Regions from separate parts of the Bacillus sp. BSL6 genome, predicted to be linked through region 1. Evidence: riboswitches for the same ligand, from Rfam matches in the RefSeq annotation. Region 1 holds a riboswitch; each other region holds the start of a gene.
What was found. Region 1 has a riboswitch for S-adenosylmethionine ahead of RCJ96_RS17130 (M20 family metallopeptidase). Riboswitches for the same ligand answer to the same signal wherever they lie in the genome.
Positions count from the first base shown of each region.

Region 2: it holds a riboswitch for S-adenosylmethionine, as region 1 does, so the genes downstream of both, RCJ96_RS21810 (methionine ABC transporter ATP-binding protein) here and RCJ96_RS17130 (M20 family metallopeptidase) in region 1, are expected to answer to the same signal.
Region 3: it holds a riboswitch for S-adenosylmethionine, as region 1 does, so the genes downstream of both, mtnW (2,3-diketo-5-methylthiopentyl-1-phosphate enolase) here and RCJ96_RS17130 (M20 family metallopeptidase) in region 1, are expected to answer to the same signal.

Region 1 is NZ_JAVGCW010000005.1:70,640-78,095, forward strand. It holds gene RCJ96_RS17120 (SDR family oxidoreductase) at 1-677, opposite strand, end outside; gene RCJ96_RS17125 (Lrp/AsnC family transcriptional regulator) at 846-1,286, shown strand; gene RCJ96_RS17130 (M20 family metallopeptidase) at 1,352-2,557, opposite strand; SAM riboswitch class I at 2,646-2,747, opposite strand; gene RCJ96_RS17135 (AAA domain-containing protein) at 2,823-5,132, opposite strand; gene RCJ96_RS17140 (VOC family protein) at 5,244-5,636, shown strand; gene RCJ96_RS17145 (hypothetical protein) at 5,772-5,969, shown strand; partial or broken gene RCJ96_RS17150 (IS4 family transposase) at 6,307-6,501, opposite strand; gene RCJ96_RS17155 (DUF1203 domain-containing protein) at 6,642-7,115, opposite strand; gene RCJ96_RS17160 (bifunctional transcriptional activator/DNA repair enzyme AdaA) at 7,380-7,456, opposite strand, start outside.
Region 2 is NZ_JAVGCW010000007.1:184,533-191,988, forward strand. It holds gene RCJ96_RS21800 (MetQ/NlpA family ABC transporter substrate-binding protein) at 1-837, opposite strand, end outside; gene RCJ96_RS21805 (methionine ABC transporter permease) at 860-1,525, opposite strand; gene RCJ96_RS21810 (methionine ABC transporter ATP-binding protein) at 1,515-2,534, opposite strand; SAM riboswitch class I at 2,658-2,762, opposite strand; gene RCJ96_RS21815 (cysteine hydrolase family protein) at 3,005-3,568, shown strand; gene RCJ96_RS21820 (hypothetical protein) at 3,800-3,949, opposite strand; gene pruA (L-glutamate gamma-semialdehyde dehydrogenase) at 4,135-5,682, opposite strand; gene RCJ96_RS21830 (TSUP family transporter) at 5,836-6,606, opposite strand; gene RCJ96_RS21835 (CamS family sex pheromone protein) at 6,702-7,456, opposite strand, start outside.
Region 3 is NZ_JAVGCW010000001.1:765,999-773,454, reverse strand. It holds gene RCJ96_RS04350 (carbon-nitrogen family hydrolase) at 8-871, opposite strand; gene RCJ96_RS04345 (pyridoxal phosphate-dependent aminotransferase) at 886-2,064, shown strand; SAM riboswitch class I at 2,129-2,234, shown strand; gene mtnW (2,3-diketo-5-methylthiopentyl-1-phosphate enolase) at 2,299-3,543, shown strand; gene mtnX (2-hydroxy-3-keto-5-methylthiopentenyl-1-phosphate phosphatase) at 3,540-4,199, shown strand; gene RCJ96_RS04330 (methylthioribulose 1-phosphate dehydratase) at 4,196-4,834, shown strand; gene RCJ96_RS04325 (1,2-dihydroxy-3-keto-5-methylthiopentene dioxygenase) at 4,812-5,324, shown strand; gene RCJ96_RS04320 (hypothetical protein) at 5,633-5,908, shown strand; gene RCJ96_RS04315 (DUF3909 family protein) at 5,959-6,291, opposite strand; gene RCJ96_RS04310 (NAD(P)-dependent oxidoreductase) at 6,293-7,174, opposite strand; gene RCJ96_RS04305 (serine hydrolase domain-containing protein) at 7,179-7,456, opposite strand, start outside.

The DNA of each region.
Region 1 (7,456 bases):
ATATCTTCAACTTGCCCTATTCGACCAAACACAGATGAATTCGTAGCAAAATTTCGTATTTCTGGATTATCTAGCAATTTCGCATTTATATCTGTCTTCGTATATCCAGGCATAATTGTATTCACTGTTATACCTCTTTCTCCAAGATGTTTAGCTAGAGGAAGTGTCATCGTATTTAATGCACCTTTACTTAAGCCGTATGCAATGGACCCTGTAAAACCAAGTCTTACTTCAGCTGATGAAATGTTAATAATGCGCCCTTCTGCTCGTAGTAACGGTAATGTTTGCTGAATTAAAAAGAATGGCGCCTTAATATTTACGGCCATAATTTCATCAAAAACTTCTTCTGTCGTATTTTCAATCGTCCCTTGTGTACCTATCCCTGCATTGTTTACTAAAATATCAATCTCTAATGTACCAACTCTTATTTGTAATTCATTCTTTAATTGTTCTACTAGCTTTTTGACACCATCAATTGATTTGAGATCTGCTTCAATTAAGAACGCCTTTCCTCCATTAGATTCAATCTCACAAATTGTTTCATCTGCAGCTGACTTATTTCGGCCGTAGTGAATCGCAACTAATGCACCGTCGTTTGCCAATCTCATCGCAATCGCGTGACCAATTCCTCGACTCGCTCCTGTTACTAACGCTACTTTCCCATCAAGATTCTTCATTTTTTCCATCCTTCCTAAATTTACGTTTGATAAAAACCTACACTTATATTTTTATGTAAAAACCAATTATTTTAAATATAGATTTATAGGTAATTTAGTTCGTTCACTTATGATATTATAGTTATAGTTTGTGATTCACTTAAAAAAATAAAATAAGGAGGCTACACAATGCAAAATGCAGTAAAACTAGATGAAATCGACCATAAAATAATGAACTTGTTGTATGAAAATGCGAGAATTTCTGTTTCAGAAATAGGAAGAATTATATCCATGACGCAGCCTGCTGTAAAGGAGCGTATGAATAAACTTGAAGATCAAGGCGTTATAGCGGCTTACCGAACGAAATTTGAGCCTTCTAAAATTAATAAAAACATTCAAGCATTCATCATGTTTAAAACGAGCCAATGCTCTGATTTTATCCAATATTGTAATGCCGCTCCTGAAGTAACAGATTTATATCGAATTAGCGGGGAATTTAATTATATGATGAAGGTCATGAGCGATTCGATGGATTCTCTCGCTGCATTTTTAGACTCTTTAATGCAATTCGGCTTATCGTCTCCTTTAATTGTTTTAAAGAGTGAGTTTGAGGAGAAATTGTCGTTCTAATAAAGTGATAGGCACCAGCTTTCCAAAAAAGAAAAAGGAGTGGATCATCCACTCCTTTCAATCACCTATCCCTGATTTCTCTGCGCCTCTCTAAACTCCTCCTTCACCTTCTCTAACAACCCTTCTTCCGTAATTAATCGATACGCCGTATTTGCTAATGCTTTTGCGGATGTAATTAATGCTTTATCCCCTAATTCTGAACGTGCCGCTTCTCTAAATTCATTCGTATGTGCAATTAAATCATCTGGGCCGATTTTAATGTACGGGTGGATTGTCGGTACAACTTGGCTAACGTTTCCTACATCGGTTGAACCAATACCAAATCTTTCTTTACGATTTACGTCTTCCCCGAGTAATTCTAGTTCTTCCGCTACGATGTCGTTATATGTTTTTGTTACGAGTAGTTCATCGATTTCATTTTGGAATTGATGGATTTTTACTTTTGTACCTGTTGCTAGTGCTGCCCCTTGTGCGATATTTTTTACTTTTTCTGTTACTTCCGCACATCTTTTTCGCGTTGCTGCACGAATGAAGAACCTTGCTGCAGCGTAGTCAGGAATAATGTTAGGTGCTTTTCCTCCTTCTGTAATCACGCCATGAATTCTCACATCTGACGGAAGTTGTTGTCGAAGTGCGTTAATACTGTTGTACAGCTGAATCACCGCATCTAATGCGTTAATTCCTTCTTCAGGTGAAGCTGCAGCATGAGCTGTTTTTCCGTAAAAATGAAAATCAAGTGGATCGACTGCTAGTGAAGGACTCGTTGTTGCTGTCTTTCCACTCGGATGAATCATAAGCGCTGCATCAATATTTTTAAATAAGCCTGCCTTTACATAACTCGATTTTGCGCTACCGTTCGGTCCTCCTTCTTCAGCTGGTGTTCCGAACACGACAACCTCCCCGCCAATTTCTTCAAGCGTTTCTGATAATGCGATCGCTGCCGCAACGCTAATGGTGCCGATTAAATTGTGACCACACGCATGACCAAGTCCTGGTAAAGCGTCGTACTCCGCTAAAAATGCGATTGCTGGTCCTTGTTTTCCAGAGCTTTTTCGCGCAATAAATCCCGTTTCATGTCCAGCTATATTGTGCTGCAACTGAAATCCTGCACTACCTAGTAATAAACTTAACGTTCTAGATGCATAAAACTCTTGGTTACCGATCTCCGGATTCGCATGAATATCATGACTTGTTTCTATGTACTTTTCCTTATTTCTTTCGATACTCTCTTCAATTGTTTTTCTTTGTGACGCTACTCCTGTCGCTCCCATTTTTCTTCCTCCTTTTATTTTCACGTAAAAAAGCCTCTTTCTAAAAGATAGAAAGAGGCTTCTGTATATACAGTCAAAATGAGCTTCTTTCTTATCTTTCAAGTTACCTTGCTGGAATTGGCACAGTATTCATAACGAATCCGCTGCCGAGGTATCATAGGGCCAGTCCCTCCACCTCTCGTGATAAGAATTTTCATAAAATTATATTAAATTACATTCATTCTAAGTTCATTTCAAATAAAAGTCAAGGAATTCCTATCCGAATTTACCGAATATCTAAAAATCCTTTTAATACACCAATTGTCTCAGGTGCTTGCAGTCTTGCACATACGTACGGAAATTCCGTACTCCCTTCAAATATCATTTGAGATGTGAGCGGTGCGCCTGCCCAGAAGATTTCATCATCAATTACGATAAACGGGAAAGCTTTATTTTGTCTTTGTAACTTTACATTTTTCAGTGGAACTGGTCCGTCACTATACACTGTTATCTGTGCATTTGTACGCATTAACGCTTGCCATACTCGCTTATCCACTTGTTTTGTACTTGGAAGCGAAATAATAATTTTTCGTTTTGCTGCTAAAATATCTTTTAATAGCCCTTTCGTTTCCTCAAGATTCATTTCCATAAACCAGCGTAATCGTTTCGATATTTTTCGTTCCCACAATTGTCTTGATGTCGTGCGATCATACACATCTCCGTGACGTTCTATATGAGCTGTTAATTGTGACAACGCTTGTTTTCTCGAAAGATTTTTACGCATATAATGGCAATCTGATAATTGAATGAACTTCCCTCTCGCTCTCGTCACTGCAACGTTGACGAGGCGATGGTTTTTATGGTCAAAGAATAATACGCCAGGTCGTTCTTGCGGATAACTATCTACTGTATCAAAAATCATCATATCTCTTTCAGATCCTTGGAACTTATGAACTGTCGCTGCTAAAACAGGTATGTTTTGATATTTCGTTCTCTGTAACATTTCTCTAATACACGTTGATAAAAAGCGAGACTGCGCTCTGTAAGGCGTCACAACACCAATGGATTGCACACCATCTAACAGTCCGATTAACATCATTTGCATTGCTACTAAACCAGACATAATGTTGAAACGAGATCCTGAAGCAGCGTCTTTTAACGAAAAAGCTCCCATTTGGCTCGTATCAAATAAAACATTTGCTTCATTTGCGAACGGCTGCAATTGCGCAAGTTCTTTACGTTCTGAAACAGACGGATGGTCGTATACTCTATTTTTATAAATAAATGAGTTTGTAAACTTAGATATATCCGCATGCATACGTCTTTGTTCTTGCAACATAAACAGGTTCGGATGTGCTTCTGATTTATTAACAGACTCAACAATCCCAGCATGGTAAAACATATCTTCGCCAAGCCATTTTCGAACGAGTTCATGGTTGGCCATCGCAATTGGAGGTAACTGTAAAAAGTCACCACAAACGACGATACGTTTTCCAAGTGAAGCAGCTAATGCAATTTGGGGAACGAACGCCATACTCACTTCATCTACGACAACTAAATCAAATGTACGCTCATAAATAAGTGAATCAATGGCACATTTCGATAAAGTTGCGCCGATTACTTTCGCATTTTCAATGTATTCTTTTTCTACTTCTTTAATTTTCGCTCTCTGTTTTCGAAGATCACTTTCAATCTCCTGCATACGCTTCTTATCAGCAGATGTTGCTTTATACGATAAAATCTTTTCACGAAGATCTTGTCGTGTCTCTTCTAAATAGAGTCTCTCCTCACCCCAAGACCCGTTCGTCGTTTCAACCAACTTCGACGCAAGTAACGTTTCATGATTTCGTATATGTTCGTGTTGACTATAACCGTAACGAACAATTTCACCAGGCGTCCATTTCTTTTTCTTTTCAATTTGCTTCGTTACTTCACTCATTAATACGTCTACTGCCGCATTACTATGAGCTAACACAAGTACTGATTTCCCTTTTTGATAATGAGCCGAAATAATACGTGATAAATTGTAAGACTTCCCTGTTCCAGGCGGTCCCCATACGTACGTTGTCGGATTATAAAACGAGCGATACGCCAATTCATTTTTCGGATTTTTCATCTTCTCAATATGCTTTGGACTGCTCGTCCCATCAACAAGACGCTTTATACGATTACGTTTTAGCTTATCTTTACGCGCTTCCTTCAACCTCTCTTGCAGTTGCTCTAAAAGCTGCCACGGTTCACTGTATAAAACAGCTTCTCGTATTTCACCTTGTATATAATCATTTAATTTCAGTTCTATTTCTAATCCATGTACAGATAATACTTCCCCTGTCGCTTCCTCACCATCGAACTCAATTCGAATCGGTGAACCTTCAGGCAAGCTTACTTCCGAAATAAGCTGAAATACATATACTGTACTTTCATAATCTGTATATAAAAAACGACCGTTCATGATAGAAATTTTACTACCACCTATCGTTTTCCAATGTTTAATTTCATATGCTAATGCATAATGCCACTCTTTCATCGTTTCCGATAATGAAGGAGTTTGAGTAGGTGTATTCATCGTATAATCTCCTTCCTTCTCCCCAAACATACTTTCTCACTATACCATATAACACGCTAAAATTTGTAAGGTTTTTATCTTGCTTATTTTCTTAATTTTCAATAACATATTGTATATAATTTTCAGAAAGAAGGAATCTACATGCCAGTTAGAAGAATCGAACACGTTGGACTTATGGTTGCAGACTTAGAAACATCTATTACTTTTTATGAAAAAGTAGTTGGCTTACAGCTCATTAAACGTATGGGGCACCCGAATCCAGACTTAAAACTCGCTTTTTTAGGTGTGGAAGAATCAAAAGAGACGATACTCGAATTAATTGAAGGCTACAACTCTTCCCTTCCGGCAGAAGGAAAAGTACATCACATTTGCTTTAAAGTGGATTCATTAGAAGATGAAATTGAAAGACTAAAGAAACATGCAGTAACCTTCTTACTAGGAGAAGAAATCGAAACATTACCGGATGGAACACGTTACATATTCTTCGCGGGTCCTGATGGGGAATGGATTGAGTTTTTTGAGACGGAGAGATAAAGTAAACCTTTATGTTGCGGGATAGAAAAGGAGCCGGAATTCCGGCCCTTGTTTTTAACCAGTAACAATGAAACATACCTCCAACCTGAGAATTCACCAAGTTTAAAAACATAATCATTTTGTTAGGAGGAGAGAATGGTAAATACAGTCTTTATTATTGTTTTTGGGATACCTATACTATTTCCAATTCTTTATGTAATCAAGAAAAAGGATTGGAATATAAAAACAGCTGCCTTATTTGTTGGAAGAATTCTATTAAGTATTGTCTATTTTATAAATGGAATGGTGTTAGGTAGAACCTTCCCTATGAAACAAAATGACTTATTCTCTTGATAAGTCATTTTTAATTATTAGTACGGTTATTAATAATTTTCATTGACCTCTTGGCTTCATTTCTTATAACAAATTGACTATCGTTTTGTTCTATTTCCATAAGAGTTTTAATGACATTGATATCGTTAAAACCTTCAAATGCTCTGACCAATTTCCATAGGATAATGTTATCATTGAAATTGTTCCCTAAACACAGAATAAGTGCATCAATAATTTGAGTATTAGAATGTATTTTGTTATAGAAACAAATGAAACCTATTGCATCAATAGCTTCCCTAATTGCAGGAATGCTATTTGTCTTTATTACATCCATTAAAACTGGTATAATCTCTTCTTTCATATGAGCTAAAAAGGTTGTAGCGATATTTTGACTCATCCATATACATAAAGCGACTAAATCTTTTGTTTGGTATTTACTGGTTCGTTGTACGAAACCAACATCTCTAGCAAGATCCCGTAAGGTATTTGGAGATAAAAAACTTTGAATCTCTTGAGCAAATAGTTGTAATTCATCAGATACAGAAATAGACATACAAAAACGCCATCCTTTCCTATGATTCTACAAATAGAATAGCGTATTTTTTTCATTTTAGAGGAGATTTTGTTGAATTAGCTTGATAGTGATTGGTGGTACCCCTTATAGGATAATAGAAGTTTGCATTTTTAATTTTTTCACACTCTATTAACAAGGCAGTTATAGCATCCTGGTTTAGCGTTAAGAATGTGAATATATTCTACTTCTTTATTATCAAAAATTCCATCTATATTTTCTCTTACATTTACACCTTCTGTAACCCTTGCTTCTACAATCATTGAGTCAGCATTGTAGCCGCGTACAGATAGATACCTATGATGTAACATATGCGGAATTTCATTTACATCTAGCTTAGCAGTAGTTGCTCCCTTTCGTATAAATATAGGACCACTTGCTTTATAAGGCGAATTAACACTATGATATTGGTAATTCAGTAAAATTACCTCTTCTCCTACCTCTGCATCCTTCAAACTTATTCTGCAAGGATATCCAGGATTTTTATTTGCTATTATTTTGACTGCCCCGATACTTTTTAATACTTCTTCATTCATTAGAAATAGGTTATTAAACTCCTTCTCTTGCAACGCAACGATTTGAAAGTTATTTCTCATATTGCTACCCCTCCTTAATTAGTTGTTATAAAGCATTTCACTAATGATGCTACCACTAAAGTTCATAAAACTTGTTCAATAATCTTGCCCGTTTGTTGAGGATTGAATTAAAAAGCTTACAATTCTATAACAGAGAAAAATGGCTTATTATTGTTCAATACAAAATTGTTTACTTTTAATCAATCAGTAATGATTTATCGAAAAATACGATGAGTACAAAGCACTCTTGTTAATTCATGCTATCTTTTGTTAAAGAACGTGAATTCAGTCAAGTTCTTGGTTTACGGTATTTCCACTATGAAAAGCACGGAATTGACTCGGTGAAAATCCTGTATTTCTTT
Region 2 (7,456 bases), on a different contig from region 1:
TACGATTTTTTCAAGCTCATCAAGTGAAAGATTTACTGAAATGGAACCATCATTTGTTTCTTTCTTAATTGCATCTATCACTTCTTTTGAATGATATAGTTCAATTACTTTTTTCAGTGTTGGATCATCTTTATCTTTCGTACGAGCTGCGAAAATATTAATATATGGCTTCGCATTTTCATTCTTTGGATCTTCTAAGAAAATTGGATCCTTCGCTGGATCTAATCCAGCTTGACCAGCAACACCGTTATTAATAACTGAAGCTGCTACATCTTTTAATACACGAGGTGTTTGCTGTGCGATAACCGGTGTAATTTTTAACTTCTTCGGATTTTCAGCAATGCCACTTGGATCTCCAAATAGACCAAAGTCTTTTTTAAGCTTTAATAACCCAGCTGCATCAAGAAGTTTTAATGCACGTGCTTGGTTCGTTGGATCATTTGGAATCGCAATTTCTGAACCATCTGGAATTTCATTTGCTTTCTTATGTTTTTCAGAGTATAAACCCATTGGTGCAATTTGCGTTGTACCAACAGCTGTAATATCTAGCTTATGCTCCTTTTTAAATTGCTCTAAGAATGCAATATGCTGGAATGAATTTAATTCAATATCTCCATCAGCTAACGCTTTATTTGGCGTTGTGTAATCAGAGAACTCAACCAGTTTAACTTTAATTCCTTCTTTTTCAGCTTTTTCCTTTACAATTTCCCAAGCGTTTCCATCCGTTCCAGTTACACCAATGCGAACTGTTTTCTCTTTTATTCCTGCATCCGAGCAGCCACTTAACGCCGAAATTCCTACAATTGCTGATAATGCAAATGCTAAAATCTTCTTCATTCTCTTTTCCCCCTCTTCCTTTTTATGATCTGCGTAAAAAGACTTTCGCAAAGTAGTTTCCTAAGTTTTGAGCTAATTGTACGAGAATTATAAGTAAAACGACCGTTACGAACATAACTGATGTATCAAAACGTTGATAACCATATGTCATTGCTAAATCACCAAGACCGCCACCACCGACAAGCCCAGCAACTGCAGAAAATTCAATTAAACCAACTGTCATAAATGTAACACCTAAAATTAATGGTGCTAACGCTTCTGGTACAAGGATTTCAAAAACAATTCTAATTGGTGAAGCACCCATCGCTTGCGCTGCTTCAATTACCCCTTTCGGAACAGAAACAAGATTTGTTTCAACCATTCTAGCGATACCAATTGATGCAACTAACGTCATTGGAAAAATTGCTGCTGCTGTTCCAATTGTCGTTCCGATAACACTTCTTGTTAACGGGCTTAAAGCTACTAAGAAGATAATGAATGGAATCGGACGAATTGTATTAATAATGATATTAAGAATAGAAAAGACCCATTTATTTTCTAAAAAGTTTCCTTTTCTCGTTACATATAAAAGTAAACCTAGAGGTATACCAAGAATTGTAGCGAATATAAGGGTTACAATTACCATTAAGAGGGTATCCCCCGTCGCATCTAGTATGCGCGGCCAAAATATACTCCAATCAACTCGCATGAGCTTCTACCTCCTTCAGCTGCACTTGCAGTCTTAGATGTTGTAATGCTTTTTGAATTTCCCTCTGTTCACCTTGCAATTCTACAAGAAGATTTCCAAATAGCACATTTTGAAGTTCAATAATATTTCCGTACAGTACATTTACATCCACATTATAGTTTTTTGCGATATATGATAGTACCGGCTGTCCTGTTTCCTCACCAGTAAATGTTAGGCGATAAATCTGACCACCATTTTGAATTTTCGCTAAAACACTTTCCGGTAAATGATCATTAATAACAGAACGTACAAAGTTTTGAGTCGTCTTTGTTTTCGGTTGTGTGAAAACATCAAACAGTTTTCCTTCTTCAATAACTTTTCCTTTTTCCATTACAGCTACACGGTGACAAATTTCTTTCACGACATGCATTTCATGTGTAATAAGAAGAATTGTTAAATTGTATTCTCGATTTACTTTCTTTAATAAGTTTAGAATTTCTGTCGTTGTTTCTGGATCTAAAGCTGATGTTGCCTCATCACATATAAGAATATCTGGTGATGTTGCAAGTGCTCTAGCAATACCTACACGCTGCTTTTGTCCGCCTGATAGCTGCTCTGGGTAATTGTTTGCCTTATCTTCTAACCCTACAAACTTCAGCAATTCATTTACTCTTTCTTTTATCTCATTCTTTGGTACTTTTGCTAACCTTAATGGATAAGCAATATTCCCAAACACTGTTCTTGAATTAAATAAATTAAAGCTTTGAAAAATCATCCCGATTCTTTGTCTTAGCTTCCGTAATTCTTTCGTCGATAATGATGTAATCTCTTTATCATCTATTGAAATCGTTCCTGCCGTTGGTCTCTCTAACATGTTTACTAGGCGTAATAATGTACTCTTTCCAGCGCCACTAAAACCAATAATGCCAAAAATTTCGCCTTTCTCAACTGATAACGTTACATCCTCCACCGCATGAACAGATTGCCCACCTGATTCATATACTTTACTTACATTATTAAAAGAAATCATTTTTTCCCCTCCTATATGCTGTAAAAACTTGAAGTAGAGCTCTCGAGGTAAAATAAAAAGTGCTCTCCTTCTTATCAAACATAAAGATAAGAAGGAGAGCACTTATATGTACTCGTTCACATCTTCTCATCTTCCAAGCCCTTATAGGCTTGCTGGAGTTAGCACGGTATTAAAAAACCCGTTGCTGAGGTATCGTAGGGCCAGTCCCTCCACCTCTCTGGATAAGAATGTATCGATTTAATTGTCGTTTAATTAATTCTCATTATAGAACTCAGAATAATAAGAGTCAATACATTTTTTAGAAAAATATTAATTATTTCTTTATTAAAATTTTCAGATGAAAATTTTAATAGAAAATAGTAACCTTTAAAGTTATGTAAACTTCTCCTCTTGCATATTTTTTAAAAGGATAATCTTCTCTACTAATTGAATACCATTATTTGAATATGAAATCGGAGGAAGATAAATATATGAAAACAGCTCTTTTACTCGTTGATATTCAAAATGATTATTTTCCACATGGAAAGATGGAATTGCGTAATCCAGCAGAAGCAAGCGCATATGCTAGTCAGCTACTACAGCTCTTTAGAAAGAAAAACGAACCCATTTTTCATATCCAACATGTAGCAATAAAAGAGGACGCTACTTTTTTCCTACCCAATACAGAAGGTGTACATATTCATGAAAGCGTACGCCCACTTAAAGAAGAAACCGTTATACTCAAACATTATCCAAATAGTTTTCGCGAAACCGATCTTCTAGAGCAATTACAACGTTTAAAGATTGAGCACCTCGTCATATGCGGGATGATGACTCATATGTGTATTGATGCTACCGTAAGGGCTGCCTTTGATTTCGGCTTGCAATGTACTGTTATACATGATGCTTGTGCGACAAAAGATCTTTCTTTTAAGAATGCTACGATACCAGCTGTTTATATTCATAATACAATTTTAGCTAGTTTAAATGGCGTATATGCAAATGTAATGAGTACAGAGGAGTTTTTAGCTACAAAAAAACACTCTCTTCAGTGAGCAAAACCGAAAAGAGTGTTTCTTGTCAAACCATAGATTTTCTTTCAAATTGTATTATACAGGAAATCCTTAAAATGAATACAAAAAAATGTGACTAATAAGTCAACTTTTCTCATTGTTTTATTTCTATTTACATGTTTATCCCGATATGAATAGGTTTTAGCTAGTTCCACTTACCAAATAGTAATATATGGTAAGTGTTTTTTAATGCAAATTAACTAATTTCTCCTATTATTTATCTGTTTGTTTTTGTTTCTTTTTCAAATACTCCGCACGCAATTTTTCAATTTGCTGCTTTTTATCAAATTTGACAGGCGTCTGTTTTTCATGAAACTTCGCGACAGCTACCTGACCTTTGTAATCCAATTGATATTTTCCCACTTTGTTCACCTACTTTTCTTGTCTTTAAAGAGAATCTATTCAGCAAATATAAATATACCTCATTTTGCTGAAGTAAACCTTATTACTTTATTAGTTTTTCTACTGATTACTATGTTAATCCACATATAAAAAATTTTTCAAAAAAAGAGATCTTCGCAGACTGCGAAGATCTCTTCTACTATTTCTTATAAAGTTTCAGAAGTAGTTTTTGCTTGCATGTGAAGCGCTAAGTAGTCAGGACCACCAGCTTTAGAGTCTGTACCAGACATGTTAAAGCCACCGAATGGTTGGTATCCTACGATTGCACCAGTACATCCACGGTTGAAGTATAAGTTACCTACGTGGAAGTCTTCACGTGCTTTTTCAATATGATCACGGTTGTTAGAGATAACTGCTCCTGTTAAACCGTATTCTGTATTGTTTGCAATTGCAAGTGCATGGTCAAAGTCTTTTGCTTTACAGAATGCTACTACTGGTCCGAAGATTTCTTCTTTCATTAGGCGAGCATCTTCTGCAACGTCAGCAACGATTGTTGGTTGGATGAACCAGCCTTTAGAATCGTCTCCTTCGCCACCTGCTAAAATTCTACCTTCTTCTTTACCAATTGCAACATAGCTCATTACTTTATCGAATGCAGCTTGGTCATTAACAGGACCCATGTTTGTACCTAATACAGCTGGGTTAGCAACTTTTAATTCTTTCGTTAATTCAACAGCACGATTTAATACGTGATCGTATACATCTTCGTGGATTACTGCACGAGAACATGCAGAACATTTTTGTCCTGAGAATCCGAATGCTGATGCAACGATAGATTTAGCTGCTAATTCAAGATCTGCTTCTTTATCAACAACGATTGTATCTTTACCGCCCATTTCAGCGATAACGCGTTTTAACCAAATTTGGCCTGGGTTTACTTTCGCTGCGCGCTCATAAATACGGATACCTACATCACGAGATCCAGTGAAGCTAATGAAACGTGTACGAGGGTGATCTACTAAGTAGTCACCAACTTCAGAACCATTACCTGGTACGAAGTTTACTACGCCAGCTGGTAAGCCAGCTTCTTCTAATACTTCCATGAATTTCGCTGCTACTACAGGAGTTGTACTAGCTGGTTTTAGTAATACTGTGTTACCAGAAACTAAAGCAGCTGTTGTCATACCTGCCATAATTGCGAATGGGAAATTCCAAGGAGAAATGATAACACCTACTCCTAATGGAATGTAAGAGAAACGATTATATTCAATTGGACGGCTTTCTACTGGAATTCCGTCTTTTAATTTCAACATTTGACGACCATAATATTCCATAAAGTCGATTGCTTCTGCTGTATCAGCATCTGCCTCATTCCATGGTTTACCTGCTTCTTTTACAAGAATAGCAGAGAATTCATGTTTTCTACGACGAACGATCGCTGCAGCACGGAATAAAATGTCTGCACGCATTTCTGGTTTTGACTTTCTCCAAGTTTGGAATGTTTCATCCGCTACTTGCATTGCTTTTTCAGCTAACTCACGGCTTGCTTTTGAAACGCGACCAACAAGTTCCTCTTTATTTGCAGGGTTTACAGAAACAATTTTGTCTTCTGTAGTGATTTTTTCTCCCCCAATAATTAATGGATAGTCTTGTCCAAGATAAGATTCTACTTTCTTTAAACCTTCTTCAAACGCTAATTTGTTAGCCTCTACTGAAAAATCTGTAAATGGCTCATGTTTGTATGCTACTACCATTATTTTTAGCCTCCCCTTAGAAAAACGTTTACATTTTACAACATTATTCTACACGATAATTTAGATTTATTCAAATATTCCTAGACTTATATTTTAAAAATTAATTAATTTTTAAAATATAATAAAAAAACAGAGTTATACAAATGTATAACTCTACAAAATATGAGTATATTCCAAAACGTTTTTGCTAATCAATAAAATAGTCACTAACAAAAATAAAGTTCTTACATATCCAACACCTTTTTGAACTGCAAACTTCGATCCAAAATAAGCGCCAAAAATCATCGATAACCCCATAATAATACCGTATTCAAAATGAATTACGTCTAAAAATAAAAAAGTGATTAACGATACGATATTACTAACAAAATTCAAAAGTTTTCCAGATGCTGCCGCTTGAATAAAATCCAAACCAATTAATAAAAATGCAAAAATTAAAAAGGATCCTGTTCCTGGCCCAAAAAATCCATCGTAAAACCCTATCATTAAAATAACAAAGAAAAATATTAATGTTTTTCTTTTCGTCATCTTCTTATAGGTAGATACACTTCCCCAATCCTTTTTCGCAATAATATAAATAGCAATAAACACCAACATTACAAGCACTAACGGACGTAAAATATCCGGCGGGATAAACTTTACTACTAAAGCACCTGCGACCGCTCCTATAACAGTTAACGGGATTAACTTTCCTACAATTTTAAAATCAACCTTTCCCGATCGAATAAAGTAAATCGCACTCGTAAACGTCCCCATCGTTGCAGCTAATTTATTCGTTGCAATTGCCGAAGCTGGTGGTAAACCAACAAACATAAGTGCCGGAAGCGAAATTAATCCTCCACCGCCAACAACTGAATCAATAAAAGCTGCTAAAAAACCGAATGCAATTAATAAAATAATGACTTGAAAACTTAATTCATCCATGCCTTTTACCCCTTACCCCATTATTTATAACATTTTAAATTATAACAAAATTACTCAAGAAAAAAAGCCGTTCCATAAAGGAACGGCCCTTCTACTTAATCTAAAATTTTCACATACGGTTCATCTTGCTTCGCTTCACGTATAATAATCGCTTCTGGACGTTCTACAGATTTAATCGTTACTTGTACTTTCATATAATTCGGGAAGTATTCCATAACAAGCCCGGCTACATATTGTGTAAAGCCAATTATTTCTGCTTTCCCATTAAACTGGACAGGAATATCAAGCTTTATTTCTCTTAATTCATCATCTCTATACATACCAGTACCGATAACAGCTGTATAGTCACCTTGGAAATAATCGCTTAATTTTGCCTTGAAGTTTGATACTCTCGCCAAGTCTTCACGTTTATTATCTGTTTTCGCTTGTTCAGATGGGAACAAATAATATTTCTCATTAATTTGTTTCCAATCCTCAACCGTTTCACTACCTTTTTCGACATTCGCATAAGAAACAAAGTTACCTGGCACGAGCGAAGACTTCGGAGCCTGACGATAAATTGCAAATGTTATCGGAAGGTTTTTTGTCTCAGGATCTTGTTCATGCATAACTTTCAAGATTTCTGGCACCATTTTTTTCCCTTCAGCTAACATCTTTTCATTCGAAATTGCAGCCTCACGCGGGTACCCATGCTCTTCCTCATAATAATGAACCGAATTCATCGCTAATCCAACTACAATGCCACTACGCTCATTTTTTTCGCCTTTGTTCACATAATAATCATGCTCTAAAATATTTGAAATATATATTGGATTTTTTTTATTTTTCACTTCTAATGATTCGGATCCTG
Region 3 (7,456 bases), on a different contig from region 1:
CAACATTTTATTTGTATAATTCTGGACGACGATCTGCAAAAACTGGAATTCCTTTACGTACTTCTTCAATTTTCTCGAATGTAAGCTCTCCAAATAAAATTGATTCTTTTTCATTCGCTTCTACAACAACTTCGCCCCAAGGGTCGACAATTAAAGAATGACCAGCAAACTCATTATTTGGATCTTTTCCTGCCCTATTACATGCAACAACATAACACTGATTTTCAACCGCTCTTGCTTGTAATAGCAAACGCCAATGTGCTAAACGAACTAATGGCCATTCAGCTACAACAAATAAAACTTTTGCACCTTTAGCAGTATGAACACGCATCCACTCTGGAAAACGAATGTCATAACAAATTGTGCCAGCACACTCTACATCATCTAACTTAAATTCACCTGTACTATTTCCAGCGATTAAATATTTATGTTCATCCATAAGCTGAAATAAATGTACTTTACTATATTCATTAACTAGTTCTCCTTTATTCGTTACAACATACATTGTATTTGTAACACCTTGTTCTGTTTGCTTTGCTATAGAACCACCAACAATATGTACACCATATTGTTTCGACCATTCTATCAACTTTTCTTTCGTTTCCAATCCATCCCTATCTGCAATTTCAGAAAGTCTCGTTAAATCATAACCTGTTGTCCATAGTTCTGGTAAGACGATAACATCTGGTCTTTCCTTCATTGCTTCGCTTATTTTATTTTTAGCATTCTCAATATTTTTTTCTACATCTCCAAAGACAATATCCATTTGAATACATGCGACTTTCATTTTTTCAGCCCCATTCTCATTTTTTTCTTTACAAAATACTGGAAAGATTATATCATTTGTCACTAGAATTGTAACAACTTTCAAAAGAGGTGGAAAGTATGAAATTATTTCAACCTTCTGAGATAGTAACATCATTGCCAACACAATTTTTTGCTTCACTTGTTGCAAAAGTTAATAAAGTCGTTGCAGCTGGTCACGATGTTATTAATCTAGGTCAAGGTAATCCAGATCAACCAACACCGCAGCATATCGTAAAAGCTTTACAAGATGCTGCAGAAAAGACCATTCATCATAAATATCCGCCATTTCGCGGACATGAAAGTTTAAAAGAAGCCGTGGCAACATTCTATCAACGTGAATATGATGTAGTAGTAAATCCAAAAACTGAAGTTGCTATTTTGTTTGGTGGAAAGGCTGGATTAGTAGAATTACCAGTTTGTTTTACAAACCCTGGTGATACGATTCTCGTTCCCGATCCAGGCTATCCAGATTATTTATCAGGAGTTGCTTTAGCGAAAGCACAATTTGAAACAATGCCGCTTATTGCAGAAAATAATTTTTTACCAGATTATACGAAAATCGATGACTCTATTTCCGAGCGTGCAAAATTAATGTTTTTAAACTATCCAAATAATCCGACCGGTGCTACTGCATCAAAAGATTTCTTTGATGAAACCATTCATTTTGCTAATAAACATAATATATTAGTCGTTCATGATTTTGCTTACGGTGCGATTGGATTCGATGGTCAAAAACCTGTTAGTTTCTTACAAGCAGATGGTGCCAAAGATACAGGAATCGAAATTTACACATTATCGAAAACTTTCAATATGGCTGGCTGGCGCATCGCTTTTGCGGTAGGGAATGAAAGTGTCATTGAAACAATTAACTTATTACAAGATCATATGTATGTTAGTATTTTTGGTGCCATTCAAGATGCTGCCCGCGAAGCACTATTAGGTTCACAGTCTTGCGTCATAGACCTTGTAAATAGTTACGAATCTCGAAGAAACGCTCTTATTTCAGCTTGTCATTCAATTGGTTGGAATGTAGGCATTCCAACAGGGTCATTCTTTGCATGGCTTCCCGTTCCAAAAGGATATACTTCTGAGAGATTTTCCAATATTTTACTAGAAAAAGCACACGTTGCAGTTGCTCCTGGTGTTGGATTTGGTGAACATGGCGAAGGGTACGTCCGTGTTGGTCTCTTGCATACAGAAGATAGATTACGAGAAGCCATTAATCGAATTGATAAATTAAATTTTTTTAAAAAGTAATTGACAACATGAAAAATATCTGACAAAATTCAGTTATCTTAAAAATTTAAACATTTCTAAATACTTCTTATCAAGAGCAGGTGGAGGGACGAGCCCGACGAAACCCGGCAACCGATCTACAATTGTAGACACGGTGCTAATTCTCGCAGCATTACGCTGACAGATAAGGAGCTGGTTGTAAAAAAACCTCTCCTTAGCTGAGAGTTTTTTTTATTTAACTAGGAGGTTATAACAATGAGCGGAATTATAGCGACATATTTAATCCATGATGATTCACATAACTTAGAAAAAAAAGCTGAGCAAATTGCACTCGGTTTAACAATTGGCTCTTGGACTCATTTGCCGCATTTATTGCAAGAACAGTTAAAGCAGCATAAAGGCAACGTCATTCATGTTGAGGAATTAGCTGAGCATGAACATACCAACTCGTATTTACGTAAAAAAGTAAAACGCGGAATTATTAAAATCGAATATCCATTATTAAACTTCAGTCCAGATTTACCAGCAATTTTGACAACTACATTTGGAAAGCTATCACTTGATGGCGAAGTAAAATTAATTGACTTAACTTTTTCAGATGGGTTAAAAAAACATTTTCCTGGTCCAAAATTCGGGATAGATGGTATTCGAAATCTTTTACAAGTGCATGATCGTCCCCTTTTAATGAGTATTTTTAAAGGAATGATTGGACGAAATATTGGGTATTTAAAAACGCAATTACGCGATCAAGCAATTGGTGGTGTAGATATCGTAAAAGATGATGAAATATTATTTGAAAATGCATTAACACCACTTACGAAACGCATTGTATCTGGAAAAGAAGTTTTACAATCCGTATATGAAACGTACGGACATAAAACGTTATACGCCGTAAATGTAACAGGACGAACTTTTGATTTAAAAGAAAATGCAAAACGTGCAGTGCAAGCTGGAGCTGATATTTTATTATTTAACGTATTTGCTTACGGACTAGATGTACTACAATCACTTGCAGAAGATGATGAAATCCCAGTTCCTATTATGGCACACCCTGCTGTAAGTGGCGCTTATTCAGCATCCAAGTTATATGGAATTTCATCTCCATTATTACTCGGAAAGCTGCTACGTTATGCTGGGGCTGATTTTTCATTATTCCCATCTCCATACGGAAGTGTTGCGCTAGAAAAAGAGGAAGCTCTTGCTATCTCAAAATATTTAACTGAAGACGATGTGTTTTTCAAGAAGAGCTTTTCTGTTCCGTCTGCTGGTATTCATCCTGGCTTCGTTCCCTTTATTATACGAGATTTCGGTAAAGATGTTGTTATTAATGCTGGCGGTGGGATACATGGACATCCAAATGGAGCGCAAGGCGGCGGTAAAGCTTTCCGTACTGCCATTGATGCTACTTTGCAAAATAAACCACTCCATGAAGTAGATGATATAAATTTGCATAGTGCACTACAAATATGGGGAAATCCCTCTCATGAGGTGAAATTATGAGTATTCAAGTATTTTGTGATTTCGATGGCACGATTACAAATAATGATAACATTATGTCCATTATGGAGAAATTCGCACCAACAGAAGCTGAAGAAGTAAAGAATAGAATTTTATCACAAGAGCTATCTATTCAAGAAGGTGTTTCTCAATTATTTCAATTCATACCTACTAATCTGCACGATGAAATTATTCATTTTTTAATAGAGACTGCTGAAATTCGTAATGGTTTTCATGAATTTATACAATTTGTAAATGAAAACAATATTTCCTTTTATGTTATATCAGGTGGAATGGATTTCTTCGTCTATCCACTCTTACAAGGACTCATTCCAAAAGAGCAAATTTACTGTAATGAAACAGATTTTTCAAATGAATACATTACGGTGAATTGGCCTCATCCTTGTGATCGTCTTTGTCAAAATCATTGCGGATTATGTAAATCATCACTCATCCGTAAATTGAGTGATACGAATGACTTCCATATTGTAATTGGAGATTCAATTACCGATTTACAAGCTGCAAAACAAGCGGATAAAGTGTTCGCTCGTGATTTCCTTATTACAAAATGCGAAGAAAATCATATTTCTTATACACCATTTGAAACGTTTCACGATGTTCAAACTGAATTAAAACATTTGTTGGAGGTGAAATTATGAAACAACTTTTTCGTCAATGGTATGACTTAAGCGAGATAAAAAAAGAATTAACAACACGAAATTGGTTTCCAGCAACGAGTGGTAATATTTCTATAAAGGTTAGTCATGAACCACTCACTTTTCTCATTACAGCAAGTGGTAAAGATAAAACCAAAACGACTCCAGATGACTTTCTACTAGTAGATCATCTAGGGATTCCCGTATTAGAGACTGAATTACGTCCCTCAGCAGAAACAATCTTGCATACACATATTTATAACAATACGAATGCTGGGTGCGTCCTTCATGTTCATACAACTGATAACAATGTCATCACAAATTTATATAGTGATGCTGTCACACTTCAAAATCAAGAAATTATTAAAGCTCTCGATATTTGGGAAGAAGGTGCAACAATTCACATTCCTATTATCGAAAACCACGCTCATATCCCAACGCTTGGAGAAAACTTCCGCAAGCATATACAGGGAGATTCGGGGGCAGTATTAATCCGTAACCATGGTATTACCGTATGGGGCCGAGATAGCTTTGATGCAAAGAAAAGATTAGAAGCTTATGAGTTTTTATTCCAATTTCATATAAAACTACTATCAATTCAAGGAGGCGTTTCTAATGGCGCAAATTCGTATTCATGAAGTAAATACTCGCATTGAAAATGAAGTGGAAGTATCTAAATTTCTACAAGAGGAAGGTGTTTTATATGAGAAATGGAATATTTCTAAACTTCCTCCTCATTTAAATGAAAATTATTCGTTAACAGATGAAAACAAGGCTGAAATATTAGCTGTGTTTTCAAAAGAAATTGCTGATGTTTCAGCACGCCGAGGTTATAAAGCACATGATGTAATTTCACTTTCAAATAGCACACCTAACCTTGACGAACTATTAATTAATTTCCAAAAAGAACACCATCATACTGATGATGAAGTTCGCTTTATTGTTAGTGGTCATGGCATCTTTGCCATTGAAGGAAAAGATGGGACATTCTTTGACGTTGAACTTGAGCCAGGCGATCTCATATCTGTTCCTGAAAATGCAAGACATTATTTTACCTTGCAAGATGATCGTCAAGTTGTAGCTATTCGTATTTTTGTTACAACTGAAGGTTGGGTTCCAATCTATTAAGGTAGTTAGTTGAATAAAAGGTCTTGGACCCCCTTTTCCAACCTTTTATTCACTCTACATATATACATCCTCCTATGGAGCAGGCTTATTTCAAAAAAAATGAAATAAGCCTGATTTTTTATTTTCTCAAACATATGCGTCCCTCCTTTCAAAAACGATCTTATCCTTCTGTTTTCCAAGTGTATTTCTTAACATTTTTTGAACATTTATTGAACTTTTTTTGACTTTTTTCTGAAAATTCTGTTTTGTATATGATATACTACAATTAACTAAGAAGGAAAAAATATCGCAAACAGAGGGGGATAATCATGAGTTTACTTATCGCACTTATACTAGGGGTTACGTGTGGAGCACTTCCTATTATTCTAGGAGCTATTATGGAAGAATTAGAAGTTGGTGTTTTAGGTTTTGTTGCATCTTGTGTAAGCGCTTTATTTTTTGGTTTGTTCGGTGCTATTCCTGTTTCAATTCTGTGTGCATTTTATATAATACGCCATGCTCGTACAAAACAATTTGGTCCTAATCACATCGCGCAAGTTATTCCATTCCCAATTGAACGATGCCGCCGTGCTTCTAGCTTATAATTATAAAATTAAATATACTTAAATAAATAAAAGCCCTCAAATGAGGACTTTTATTTATTTTCTTCTAGAAATTGAAACAATTCTTGTAGGTGCAAAGCGTCTTCACTATAGCTAACAGATACATGATATATACTATCAATCTCCGCTTCCATGTAAAGATCAACTCCATCTCGATCATATTTCAATGCCAAATAAAATTCCATTTCTTCTAGCATCTTTTTTGAAGTTCGAATAACGTAATGCCCTTTTTCATCTCTTCCATATTCGAATTTCGGTTCAAAATCATATTTTTGTTTAAAAGCTTCTATTTGTTTTTCATTAATTTGTACACAAGTTGCTCGTTGTACAGCATCAATCATCTCATCAAATTTTTGAAGATCCATCTTACTTACCCCCTATGTATTTTTTGTATAACACTTGTGTTCCGCTATTCTCTTCTCCATCTTTTATTAGCTCTTCATACAATTCCTTCGCCAAACTTAAACCTGGTACTGGTAATTGTAATTTTTCAGCCTCATCTAAAGCAATCTTCATATCTTTCATAAAATGCTTTACATAAAACCCCGGTTCAAAATCTCCCTTTAACATGCGAGGGGCTAAATTGCTTAATGACCAGCTACCTGCTGCACCCGTTGAAATGCTCTCTAACACTTTATCTGGATCTAGTCCAGCTTTTTTCGCATAAGCAACCGCTTCACATACTCCAATCATATTAGAAGCAATTGCAATTTGATTGCACATTTTTGTATGTTGTCCACTTCCAGCTGGTCCTTGCAACTGAATATTTGTTCCTAGTTTTTCAAATAACGGTAAACATTTTTCATATATTTCTTTCTCGCCACCGACCATAATTGCGAGTCTTGCCTCTTTCGCACCGACGTCTCCTCCAGATACAGGCGCATCTAACGTATATATATTCTTACTTTTACCCGCTTCATTAATACGTTTTGCCAATGTTGGTGTAGATGTCGTGAAATCAATTGTAATTGTACCTTCATTTGCATTCTCCAAAATCCCATCTATCCCAAAATACACTTCTTCTACATCATGTGGATATCCTACCATAGTCATTACAACATCCACTTGCTTTACTAAGTCTTTCGGTGTATCACACCAATTTGCACCATCTTGCACTAAAGAGTCTGTTTTCGATTTTGTTCTATTATATACATATACTGTATGACCGTCTTGCATGAAATGACGCACCATACTTTTTCCCATTACACCAATACCAATGAAACCAATTGATACATTTTTATGTTTCATTTTCTCATCCCCTTTGTTCTAATAAATCACTTACCATCTTTCGGAAATCTTTATTGAAGTCATCATCCATACTATTTTTCACATTTGAAAATAAAATAACAAAAGTCCCTTTTTCTTTATTAAAATTATTGAAAGTGTTCCAACCAGATAGTACACCATGATTATGAAAATAATCCGGATATATGTAAAAACTAAATGCATATTTTCGTTCTGTTGAAGGTGAAAACATCGCTTGTATACTTTGTTCAGAAAGAAGTTTTCCATTTATAATTGCTTCGTCTA